DNA from 3 places in the Mesorhizobium sp. WSM3868 genome. Region 1 is predicted to be linked to each of the others. Evidence: riboswitches for the same ligand, from Rfam matches in the RefSeq annotation. Region 1 holds a riboswitch; each other region holds the start of a gene.

Region 1 (3,998 bases):
GTCCTCACCGGCGGTATGCGGTTGGTAGCGGCCATTCTCACCTGGTCCGAGCTATCTGCGCCAATACGTGGTTGTTGCTTCCCCGACCCTCTGGTGGCCTGGGTATCCAGATCGCATCCTCGGCCTCGTGACGCCTTCATATTCATCATCCGTCGACCAGAGAAATCGATTGCTTCAATTACGAACATTCACGTTTTGGATGCATTCACGCGCAATCCGCGGTACTGACCGCCTCACTTCGGCGGGTGCTATCGAACCTTCGCCCGCTCAAGCAGCTCAGGGCCGCCCCGTGTCGAAGCTGTTGACGGCGAGTCTCGATTCGGCACCCGTGACCGCATCAAGCGAGCACCCTGCCATTCTCGCTTCGGAGCGCACGATCCATTCGCGGATGTTGTGGATGTTGCGCCGGGTCAAGAGGTCCATCACCGTATCGGCGCCCCAGCGGATCGCCCACACCATCTTCTCGACCTCCTCGGCCATCGACGAGCTGACGGCGGAGTTGCCGATATTGGCGTTGATCTTCGACCAGGAAATTGCGGCCGATAATCTCATCGGCTCGCTTTCCGGGTGGTAAATGTTGGACGGGATGATGGCGCGGGCGCGCGCCACCTCGTCGCGCACGAATTCCGGCGTGACGAAGTCAGGGATCGCGGCGCCAAAGCTTTCGCCATCGCGTTGAAGTGTCGAACGCAACTGCTCACGGCCGAGGTTCTCGCGGATGGCGACGAACTCCATCTCAGGCGTGATGATGCCGGCGCGCATAGGCAATCTGCGTCACGGCCTTGGCGGACTTCGCTCGCAGCGGCCGGTTGCGCATCGGAAATTCCAGCGTCAGGCTTTCGCCCGTCGCAGATCCATTGTCCTCCGGCCTGACATGGCGGCCGTCATAGGCCTCGACATCGCCGCGCGCCATGATCCATTCCTGGCATGGGCGGGCAGGGCCCATTTCGATGCAGGTTTCGACTGCCGGGTCGGTGTACGGGCCGGACGGATCGTAAACGGCCACGGACGGCTCGCCGGCCGTCGGATGGAGGGAGATCTCCCGCATCGGCACCCTGATGTGCGGGTGGATGGCACCGGGCTTGTGGATTTTCGCGAGGTGGGCAGTGGTCCCGTCGACACGGCGGGGGTGAGGGCAATCTCTTGAGGCTCCTTTGCTCATGCATTGGAGACCCAGCTCTGTGCCGGAAGGATGAAAAGACGCTTTGGTCGCCCTGCTCGAAACAGGACCTCGGGCGTAAACCCCGCGAAGCGCTTGCACCATCCTACGCTAGTATGAACTGAATCAGGTTCAACGGGTCACTGCGCCGCGACCAGCAGTATCTCAGCCCTTGCCGGGACCCCCTGGTGACTGCCTCTGTTGGACAGGCGGGCCCTATCTCGTCAAGCGCAGTGAAGAGGAATCGGCTTACTTAACCTCATCGATCATCAACGCTTCCAATCGTCACTAAAGCCCTTACGCAAAATGCATCGCGACATTCCGGATCGCCTGGCTCAAAGACTATTTGTCCGCCCGGCGGCACTGAAGCGCTCGATTGTATAGGGTTCGAGTGGTATTGGCGGGTCACGCCCAGACAGCAGATCGCCAACCAGTTTGCCCGTGGTCGGGCCTTGTGTGAGGCCCAGGTGACCGTGCCCGAACACATACAGAATGTGAGCATCGGTCGCGGAGCGGCTGATGACCGGTAAGGTATCCGGGGTCGCGGGCCGGTGGCCGCTCCACACCATGCCGCCGGGACCATCCAGGGCCGGGAGATAAGCCTTTGCAAGCTCAACCAAGCCTTTCGAGCGAGCAAAATTCGGGCTGGCTCGCAATCCTCCGAACTCGGCCGCACCGCCGATGCGTAAACCGATAGAGAGAGGTGCTGCCACGAAGTTGCTCTCTGCAAAGATCATCGTCCGGTTGAGTGCGATCTGGGGTGCAGCGATTGTGGTGTTGTAGCCGCGCTCGCTTTCGAGCAAGGGCATGGTCGCCAAGCTGGCGAGAAAGTCTAGTCGCGCAATCGACCACCGAGAGTTCATTCAATTAGAATGACCGGTTGGAAACTGAGGATGCCGCCGAGGCAATCTTTTTTGTCAGCCTTCGTCGAATTCACGTTCGAAGGGTCGACCATGCCGATGCCGTAGTGGCCGTAGTCGATTTCGACCGTCGCCGTGAAACCGGCAACGAGCGTGTAGACGACGTTTGCGGCCACACCATAGTTCTTGAACTGACCGCCCGAGATCTGAAGGTTGAACGAAGTTTTCTCGTCGAGTGCGTGAGTGGAGCCGGCCCAGAAGGCCCAGTTGCCGCTCCAAGTTTTGTAGAAGCCGCGACCGTGAGCGGCGATTGCACTGGTTGGATCATCGTTGATAACGCCAATGGAGCCATAGCCGAACATTCCGAATAGCGACAGCACATCCGTGACATTGACATCGACGCGGATCTTGCCGCCCAAAGCATCGTAGTTGCTGTCACGAGCGATTACGCTGGTGATCGCGCCCCAGCCCTGCGTTTGTTTTACGCCGAAGACGACGTGCGGGACATGGCTGTGGTTAGTACCGACTACACCCGACCCTTGTTCAAGTGAAACCAGAGCCGAAAGGCCATTGTCGGCATCGAAGTAATACTGGGCCACGTTGGTATCGAAGTCGCCGTACGGAACGAGTACGTTGATGAGGTCCGGCGTAGCCTGTAAGCGTGTCGAAGGGCGAATGGTCCTTACCAACTCGGAGGCCACCAAGCTGGAACCAGGCGGAAGTCAATTTGACGCCGCTATTGAAGCCATAGTTTTGAGGACTGTCCGGGCCTGGATAAGCGTTGCGGTTGCCGAAATTCACGCGGTTTTCAGTGTAGGTCCTCAGTGCGCCGAGTTCGGTCTCCTGGCGCGTCCAAGTTTTGAACGTGAAACGCGTGTTGTGGTGCCCTGAACCTCGCCAGTTCTCACATCGGTGGTTCTTGCCCCGTCATACGATCGGACATCGCCGAAGCCGACGTCGTAACGGATGTAGCCCCCGATGCGCAGGCAGGTCTCGGTGTCGGTGCGCAGGGGGCGCGGCAGCGCAGGACCCATGCCCTCCTTCCGTCAAGCGCCGCCTCGAGGCCCGCCGCGGCATGGATATTCGCGAGAGAGGGACGTACGCATAGCCTCGCCTACCGGTGATGCGGGCTTCGCGCTGCTCGAAGTCGACCGGCGCGGCAGGTCCCAATGCACGATGGGTTCGTGATCACGTCACCTCGGAGGACGAGAAACGATTGCTGAGGCACGGGTTCGAGCTGCCTCAGTCGTTCGTTCGATCGAAAGCATTGTTTGTGGAGGACGCTCTCCATCATGCAGCGCCAGGAGACGCTGGCTGACTTCCTTATCCGCTGCCGTGAGCCGATGATTCAGGCGAAGAAAGTCCATCCAGGTTGGCGTGCGGAATGTCTCTGTCCAAATCGAAGGCGCTTGAAGATTGCGCTGCAGTGTCCAGTTTCGCGCCCCGGCACGGCTCTGAACATGGCGCCTTGCGCGCATGTAACCCAGAAAGGACTCGATATTGTCTTCCGATATAAGATACTCGACCTTGACCACTATGGGACCACTCCTGGGCTTCAACTCGAGTGCCAGCTCAGGCGGGTGAAAATCCGAACTCTCCTGATCCGTTTCTTCCCATGGACGGACCGGCAACACTATTCCCGCAGCAGCAACGAGCAACAGAGCGCCCGCGGCACTCTCCAAAGCGCAGCCTAAGGAGTAGTTCTGTGCGATAGTCCCCCAGATCCAGCTGCCGGCCGCCATCCCGCCTGCGCTCAAGGCGTAGTAGATCGATAGTGTGCGGCCCACCACCCACCTTGGGCTTGCCAGCTGAACCGACACGTCAATGCCCGTCCAGGTGATAAGCCAACCCGCGCCACCAAGTGCCAGCGAAATGGCCGCCACAGCGACTGACGATGTCAGGGAAAGGGAAAGGCAACATGCTGAACAAGCAACAGAGGCGAACGACACCAGCCTGTCTTGAGACGTGATCCGCCTTAG
Region 2 (3,998 bases), on a different contig from region 1:
CGGCATGTAGAGATCGCCGCCGTCGCGGTACTTCGCAGCCATGGCCGCCCCTTCCTTCTGCGCTTCCGCGCGGATGTCGTGCGAGATCCGCATCGAGCAGAATTTAGGACCGCACATGGAGCAGAAATGCGCCACCTTGTGCGCCTCCTTGGGCAGGGTTTCGTCGTGGAAGGCGCGCGCCGTCTCGGGATCGAGCGAGAGGTTGAACTGGTCCTCCCACCGGAACTCGAAGCGCGCCCGCGACAGCGCGTCGTCCCTGACCTGGGCGGCCGGATGGCCCTTGGCGAGGTCGGCGGCGTGGGCGGCGATCTTGTAGGTAATGACGCCGGTCTTGACGTCATCGCGGTCGGGCAGGCCGAGATGCTCCTTCGGCGTGACGTAGCAGAGCATCGACGTTCCGAACCAGCCGATCATCGCCGCGCCGATGCCCGATGTGATGTGGTCATAGCCCGGCGCGATGTCGGTGGTGAGCGGCCCGAGCGTGTAGAACGGCGCTTCGCCACAGACCGCGAGCTGCTTGTCCATGTTCTGCTTGATCTTGTGCATCGGCACGTGGCCGGGCCCTTCGATCATCACCTGGCAGTCCTTGGCCCAGGCGATCTTGGTGAGTTCGCCCAGCGTTTCCAGTTCGGCGAACTGGGCCGCGTCATTGGCGTCGGCGATCGAGCCGGGGCGAAGGCCGTCGCCGAGCGAGAACGCCACGTCATAGGACCGGGCGATGTCGCAGATATCCTCGAAATGCTCGTAGAGAAAACTCTCCTTGTGGTGATGCAGGCACCACTTGGCCATGATCGAGCCGCCGCGCGACACGATGCCGGTGACGCGATCGACGGTGAGCGGGATATAGGGCAGGCGCACGCCGGCATGGATCGTGAAATAGTCCACGCCCTGCTCGGCCTGCTCGATGAGGGTGTCGCGGAACACCTCCCAGGTCAGTTCCTCGGCGACGCCGCCGACCTTCTCCAGCGCCTGGTAGATCGGCACCGTGCCGATCGGCACCGGCGAATTGCGCACGATCCATTCGCGGATGTTGTGGATGTTGCGTCCGGTCGAGAGGTCCATCACCGTGTCGGCGCCCCAGCGGATCGCCCACACCATCTTCTCGACCTCCTCGGCCATCGACGAGGTGACGGCGGAGTTGCCGATATTGGCGTTGATCTTGACCAGGAAATTGCGGCCGATGATCATCGGCTCGCTTTCCGGGTGGTTAATGTTGGACGGGATGATGGCGCGGCCGCGCGCCACCTCGTCGCGCACGAATTCCGGCGTGACGAAGTCAGGGATCGCGGCGCCGAAGCTTTGGCCATCGCGTTGAAGTTTCGAACGCAACTGCTCACGGCCGAGGTTCTCGCGGATGGCGACGAACTCCATCTCAGGCGTGATGATGCCGGCGCGCGCATAGGCGAGCTGTGTGACAGCGCGGCCGCCGGCCGCGCGCAACGGTCTGTTGCGAACCGGGAATTCCGGCGTCAGGCGATCGGCTGAGACGAAGCCGTTGTCTTCCGGCTTGATCGTGCGGCCCTCGTAGCGCCCCACGTCTCCGCGCGCCTCGATCCATGCCTCGCGCAGCCGTGGCAAGCCACGCTCGATGTCGGTTTTCACCGTGGCGTCCGTGTAGGGACCGGACGAGTCGTAGACAGTGACCGGCGGCTCGCCGGCGCTCGAGTGGACCGAGATCTCGCGCATCGGCACCCGCAGCTCCGGGTGAAGCTGACCGGGTTTGTGGACCTTCTTCGAAGCGGACAATTCGCCGACGGTGACGGTCGGGGTGTGGGCATTCATGAGTGAGCCTCCTTGCTCGAGTGCAACGGAGACCCAGTCCACGCGATGAGGAGGAAGTGACGCTTCGCTTAGGATGCGGGCACTGCCCGAATGCCGAAGCCGGATTGCCGACCCGCGAAGCCTCGCACCGTCCCTACGCCAGTATGAACTGGATCAGGTTCAACGGGTCACTGCGCGCGATAGCAGTATCTCAGCCCCTTGCCGGGACTCCCCTGGTGAGGGGAGCAGGTTGGACGATGCGACGCTATCCTGTCAACTCGATTTCATGACTTCTCCAGCCTCGAACAAGGGCGACGAGAAGCAGCGCAACCACGCAGCTTTGATCGAGCATCTGACTTACATCGACGCCCATTGAGCCACGATCTTGCGCGCTGGAACTGGCAGCCGGACCCACTTGTCATCCGCCAAGGAAACGCTTTTGCGATCCCTTGTGGCGGCGGGTTGAAGAACGCATTTTTCGCCTCGAAGAGCATCTGTTCGGCGTCTACGGACGCTGGTTCGATTTGTTCAGGACCGGATTATTGTGCAGCCGTAAGGGTCGAGTTGCAGCGTTCCCACGACGGCTGCAAGGGCCTTGCCGGGAGCCTGTTCGCGAATGCTGTGGTTGTTCTCGTCCCGCGTCCCGCTCAACGCCGACAGGATCAGCGTACCGCCATTGCGACCTTTGGCGACTATCTGTTCGGGCCAATGCGCGATGCATTGAAGCGTTATGCCATGTGGGACCCGCCGCCGATTGCACCCGATTGGGCAGACGATTCCTGGGCGCGTGGCGCCGCGGCGCTTGCGACCCAAAGGCTCTTCGACTTCGAAAGCAGCCCCGGAGAAATCGCCGGCACCGGGCTGCAACGATCAACGGTCAAGTAGCTACAGGACCAAAGCGGCGTCCTCGTCCCGATTTCGGGCCTTCGTCTCCGTCTCTGCGCGCCTTTCCGTAGCCAACTGTTTGGAAAAGCGATGCTTGGCCGATGGATGAGGTTCGTGCAAAGGACGCCGGCCGAATGGAAGAAGACCGGCGCGAAGGTGCCGGTCTTGATGTCGTAACGAGCAGAGGAGGTCTGCGACCTCCGGTCTCGGATTGCCTGAGCAGTCAAGCGGCCTTGAGGTTCTTCAAAGCCTTTTCGAAGGCATCCTTGATCGGCTTGGATACGTCTTCGGTGGCTCTCAACATCACCGCCTGCAGGGTCTTGGCCTGCTCGACGGAAGTGTCGATCTGTTTGTTCACGAAAGCGGCCTGCAACTCGAAGAACTCGGATGGCGACTTCACGGCAACCAGTGCTTCGAGGTGAGCGAAGCCGGCTTCGGCATTGGCTCGCAGAGCTGCGATCGTCTTCAGCGACACCTCGTTGCGGGTGGTCTTGGCCACCTCAAGGGTCGACTCAAGAGCCTTTTGAGTCGCCTCGGCGTTCGATTCCAATTTGGAAAATGCTTCCTTCGCCTGCTCAACGCCCTGTTCGGCGACAGCGCGAACCTGCTCGGTAACCCGGTACGGCTCGTAAGTAGCGGATTCCGCGTTGTCGATCGTTTCGGTCTTGCCGGGGATCTTGGACATTTTCCATCCTTTTCCAGAGAGTGGCATTACACAAAGCCCCCCTGTTTCATCTACGAAATCGACACAACGGATTTATGAAGGGGCGAATTGTCGCTCAAGGGCACCACTGCGGCGGCCGGCGCGCTGCCGGCAGCGATCGGTGCAGGTCGTAGCGGCTGCCGTCATTCGGCAGGTCCGCCGGGCGCGAGATTGTGCATCACCGTCTTCGACCAAAAATCAGTCATTCGGTTGATGGCGCAGGAGCGGCCTCTTCGCAGTCCATCGCTGCCATTCGACCCTGGCGCGACCTTCTCAGTTATCCTTGGACAGCCAAGACCCCGTCACTCCTCATGCCAAAACGGCCAAGGCGTCCGCGAAGAAACGGTCGCCACCGAAATTGCCTGACTTCAGGGCAAGCAGCAGCTCGCCGTGCGGGCTGCCGAGTGCGCGCAGCGCGGGGACACCCGCGGCGATTTCGGGGCCCAACTCGAAGGCGGGAATGGCAAGCTGGTCCACGACGGCGCCGGACGTCTCGCCGCCTGCCACGACCAACCTGCGCACGCCGAGTTCGACCAGACCTTCGGCGATCGTCGCCAGCGACTGCTCGATCACATGACCGGCAGCGTCACGTCCATGCCGCGCCTGCAGCGCCGAAACCACCTCGGGCGATCCACTGCTGGCGATGAGC
Region 3 (3,998 bases), on a different contig from region 1:
GCCGAACCCTCGGCGCCGCGATGGCTGCGAAAACGCTGGCGCATGGCCTGCAGCTCGCCGAGCCGGCGCATGTTGCGCTTGCGCCTGGCGGTCACGCCATAGCGCAGCCAATGCTCCTCGCGCACGATCTGGCGGCCGAGCTTGTGCTGTTCGCGCTCTTCCTCTTCAAGCACCTGGTCGCGCCATTCCTCAAAATGCGCGAACCCCTTGTCCAGCCGGCGCGTCTGGCCGCGGTCGAGCCAGACGGTGGCGCGCGAGACGCGCTCGAGAAAGCGGCGGTCGTGCGAGATCAGGATCACGGCCGAGGAGGTGCGGGCAAGCTCTTCTTCCAGCCATTCGATGACCGACAGGTCGAGATGGTTGGTCGGCTCGTCGAGGAGCAGGATATCGGGCTCCGGCGCCATGACGCGGGCGAGTGCTGCGCGGCGCGCCTCGCCGCCGGAAAGGTCGTTCGGCCGCTCCTCGCCGGTCAGGCCGAGATGCTCCATCAGATAGGTGGCGCGATGCGGGTCGTCGGCCGGCCCGAGGCCGGCTTCGACATAGGCGCGCACGCTGGCGAAGCCATCCATATCGGGCATTTGCGGCAGGTAGCGCACCGTTGCCGAGGGCTGGCGGAATACTTCGCCGTCCTGCGGTTCGATCAGCCCCGCGACGATCTTGAGCAGCGTCGACTTGCCCGAACCGTTGCGGCCGACAAGCGCGATCTTCTCGCCGGCGGAGGCGCTCAGTGCCGCGCCGTCGAGCAGCGGCGTGCCGCCAAAAGTCAGTTTTATGCCATCCAGATTGAGAAGAGGCGGGGCCATGTCAGCTTTCGGGAAGAGGATAGGGGTGGGCGAGCAGCAGCGCCCGGCCACGCTCGAGCGCGATATGGAGCCGGCCCTTAACCTCATTTGATATGGTAAGCGAGGAGCCGAACGCCACCTCGACACCGTCCAGCGGCCATTTGGCGCCTGAGACCGTCAGGCCGGCGAGGTCGGAGAAGCCGAGCACCGAGAACAGCGTGCCCTCGGCGTAGTCGAAGCCGGCTTTGCCCGGCAGGATGGGCACGCCCTCCTGGGCGCCGCTGGTCAGCAGCACGGCCGTGCCCGCCTCGGCCAGCCGCACGCTTAGAGCCAAATGCAGAAAGGCATGATCGGCGCGCTTGCCGCCGAAGGCGCCGGCCAGCACCAGGCTGGTGGCGCCGCGCGCCAGCGCCTCGGCAATGGCGAGCTCGCCGTCGGTCATATCCTTCTCGGTCGGGAAAATCTTGCGCGGCACGGCGGCCAGATTCTCCGGCAGGCTCGCCGGCACCGAGTCGAAATCTCCGACCCAGAGCTCCGGCAGCAGGCCAAACATATCGGCATGGCCGATACCGGCATCGGCGGCGATAATGCGGGAGCCTTCGATCTGGCGATCGAGCCGAGGCGTGCGGACGAGATCGCCGCCAAGCAGGATGGTGAATGTGCCCATGGCCGTCGCCCTTACCAGCCCGGCCAACGAAACGGAAGCGGGCGCGTCCAAACGGAATCGCACTTCGCTACCGCGGTGAACCCTGATGGATGCCCAGGAAACTTCCGCTTGCGCGCCGCATCGGCCGGGCCTATGTCTCGAAATGCTCTAACGGGGTGCCGGACGCTGATTTTGCGAACCGGCTGAGAGGCACAAAGCCAACCCGCTGAACCTGATCCGGTTTGTACCGGCGGAGGGATTAGACGTTTCGGACCATCCGACGCCTCAATTCCTTTAACCGAACGAAGGAGGCGCCGATGCGCTCGCTATTGTCCAACCTTGTTCTTGCAGCCGGCCTTGTTTCGCTTTTGGCAGGCGGACCTGCCGAGGCGAAAGACAAGCTTACCGTCTACACCTACGAAAGCTTCACTGCCGAGTGGGGTCCCGGACCTGCGGTGAAGAAGGAGTTCGAGGCCGAATGCGGCTGCGATCTCGACTTCGTCTCCGTCGCCGACGGCGTGGCGCTGCTCAACCGCGTCAAGCTCGAAGGCGCCGGCACCAAGGCCGATATCGTGCTCGGCCTCGACACCAATCTCACCGCCGAGGCCAAGGCGAGCGGCTTGTTCGCGCCGCATGGCGCGGTGGCCGATGTGAATGTCCCCGGCGGTTGGAAAGACGACACCTTCGTGCCTTTCGACTACGGCTATTTCGCCGTCGTCTACGACACCGAAAAGCTGAAGAGGCCGCCGAAGAGCTTGAAGGAACTGGTCGAGGGCGCCGGCCCCGACAAGATCATCATCCAGGATCCGCGCACCTCGACGCCCGGCCTCGGCCTGCTTCTGTGGGTCAAGTCGGTCTATGGCGACAAGGCCCCGGAAGCCTGGGCCAAGCTGAAGCCGAAGGTGCTGACCGTGACGCCGGGCTGGAGCGAGGCCTATGGTCTGTTCACCAAGGGCGAGGCGCCGATGGTTCTCTCCTATACCACCTCGCCGGCCTATCACATGGTGGCCGAGAACACCGAGCGCTATCAGGCGGCGTCCTTCGATGAGGGCGAATATCTGCAGATCGAGGTCGCCGGCATCACCAAAACCGGCGCGAAGAACCCGCTGGCGGAAAAATTCATAGCCTTCATGACCGGTCCCAAGTTCCAGAACGTCATCCCGGAGACCAACTGGATGTTCCCGGCCGGCAAGACCGACAAGCCGCTCAACCCGGCCTTCGAAAAGCTGGTGAAGCCGACCAAAACCCTGCTGTTCAGCCCGGACGAGGTGGCGGCCAACCGCAAGGCCTGGGTGGATGAATGGCTGGCGGCGATGAGCAAGTAGGACGCAGGATGGCGCTTGAGCACCCCCCTCTGTCCGGCCGGCCATCTCCCCCGCAAAGGGGGAAATTCGCGGTCATCGGTGATTTCGCTAGCCGCCGACGGTGTAGGAAGAGCGGCAAAGCTGCCAATCTCCCTCCTAGAGAGGGAGATGTCCGGCAGGACAGAGGGGGGTGCGACGGAACGTGGCGTTCGCTAGCTCGAGCCAACGTGGTGCAGCGTGCAATCCACGCCGCGCCCTGACCCTCGCATCACCGCCGGCATCATCGCCCTTGTCGCCATCACTTTGCTCATCGGCGGCGCCTTCGCCGGCCTGATCCTCGAAGGCGCGAGCGGTCCGTCCAGCGCTGCCGCGGCCTTCGACAGCTATCTGCTCCGCGTCGCCCGCTTCACGCTTTGGCAGGCGCTGCTGTCGACATTGCTTTCGGTCTTGCCGGCAGTGTTCGTCGGCCGCGCCCTGTCCAGGCAAACGAACTTTCCCGGACGTCGCCTGATCCTGCAGTTGTTCACGGTGCCGCTGGCGCTGCCGGCCATCGTCGCCGCGCTCGGCGTGTTGGCGCTCTACGGCCATGCCGGTTATTTTGCCGGCATCCTCGGCACGTTCGGCGGTGGGGAATGGCCGGGCATTTACGGCCTCTCCGGCATCCTGGTCGCGCATGTCTTCTTCAACCTGCCATTGGCCACGCGCCTGTTCCTCGAGGCTCTCGGCACCGTGCCGGCCGACCAGTGGCGGCTGGCGAGCCAGCTCGGTATGGACGCTCGGTCGGCCTTCCGGCTGATCGAATGGCCGGCGCTGCGCACGGCGCTGCCGGGGGTCGCCGGGCTAGTCTTCATGCTGTGCATCACCTCCTTCACCATTGTACTCACGCTGGGCGGCGGGCCGGCGGCGACGACGCTGGAGGTCGCGATCTACCAGGCGCTGCGCTTCGATTTCGATCCCGCGCGGGCCGTAACACTAACGTTTCTGCAGATCCTGCTGACCTTCGTCGTGGTCGCTATGCTGACGCGACTCGGCGCCAACACGGCCGGCGATACGAATCTGCCGGTAGCGCCACGCCGCTACCTTGCGGCCAGCACCACCGAGGCCGTGTTGAATGCCGGCCTGATCGTGCTTGCGCTGCTGTTCGTCGCCGGACCGATGGCGGCGACCGTGCTCGCCGGGCTGGAGGCGGATCTTGGCCGGCTGGCCGGCGAGGACGCCGTGCGTCGGGCGACGCTCACCAGCGCCGGGCTCTCCTTTCTCTCGGCG

Evidence for each region. Region 1 has a riboswitch for thiamine pyrophosphate ahead of CK221_RS30930 (phosphomethylpyrimidine synthase ThiC). Riboswitches for the same ligand answer to the same signal wherever they lie in the genome.
Region 2: it holds a riboswitch for thiamine pyrophosphate, as region 1 does, so the genes downstream of both, thiC (phosphomethylpyrimidine synthase ThiC) here and CK221_RS30930 (phosphomethylpyrimidine synthase ThiC) in region 1, are expected to answer to the same signal.
Region 3: it holds a riboswitch for thiamine pyrophosphate, as region 1 does, so the genes downstream of both, thiB (thiamine ABC transporter substrate binding subunit) here and CK221_RS30930 (phosphomethylpyrimidine synthase ThiC) in region 1, are expected to answer to the same signal.

What each region holds. Positions count from the first base shown of each region.
Region 1 is NZ_NSGB01000023.1:62,423-66,420, reverse strand. It holds partial or broken gene CK221_RS30930 (phosphomethylpyrimidine synthase ThiC) at 367-1,166, opposite strand; TPP riboswitch at 1,246-1,356, opposite strand; gene CK221_RS26770 (FAD-binding oxidoreductase) at 1,495-1,968, opposite strand; partial or broken gene CK221_RS26765 (porin) at 2,019-3,017, opposite strand; gene CK221_RS26760 (MFS transporter) at 3,213-3,998, opposite strand, start outside.
Region 2 is NZ_NSGB01000018.1:113,970-117,967, reverse strand. It holds gene thiC (phosphomethylpyrimidine synthase ThiC) at 1-1,782, opposite strand, end outside; TPP riboswitch at 1,895-2,006, opposite strand; gene CK221_RS31120 (hypothetical protein) at 2,012-2,137, shown strand; gene CK221_RS30420 (hypothetical protein) at 2,134-2,646, shown strand; gene CK221_RS24330 (phasin) at 2,870-3,331, opposite strand; gene otnK (3-oxo-tetronate kinase) at 3,659-3,998, opposite strand, start outside.
Region 3 is NZ_NSGB01000007.1:143,420-147,417, forward strand. It holds gene CK221_RS13845 (ABC-F family ATP-binding cassette domain-containing protein) at 1-803, opposite strand, end outside; gene CK221_RS13850 (thiamine diphosphokinase) at 805-1,449, opposite strand; TPP riboswitch at 1,591-1,704, shown strand; gene thiB (thiamine ABC transporter substrate binding subunit) at 1,746-2,753, shown strand; gene thiP (thiamine/thiamine pyrophosphate ABC transporter permease) at 2,970-3,998, shown strand, end outside.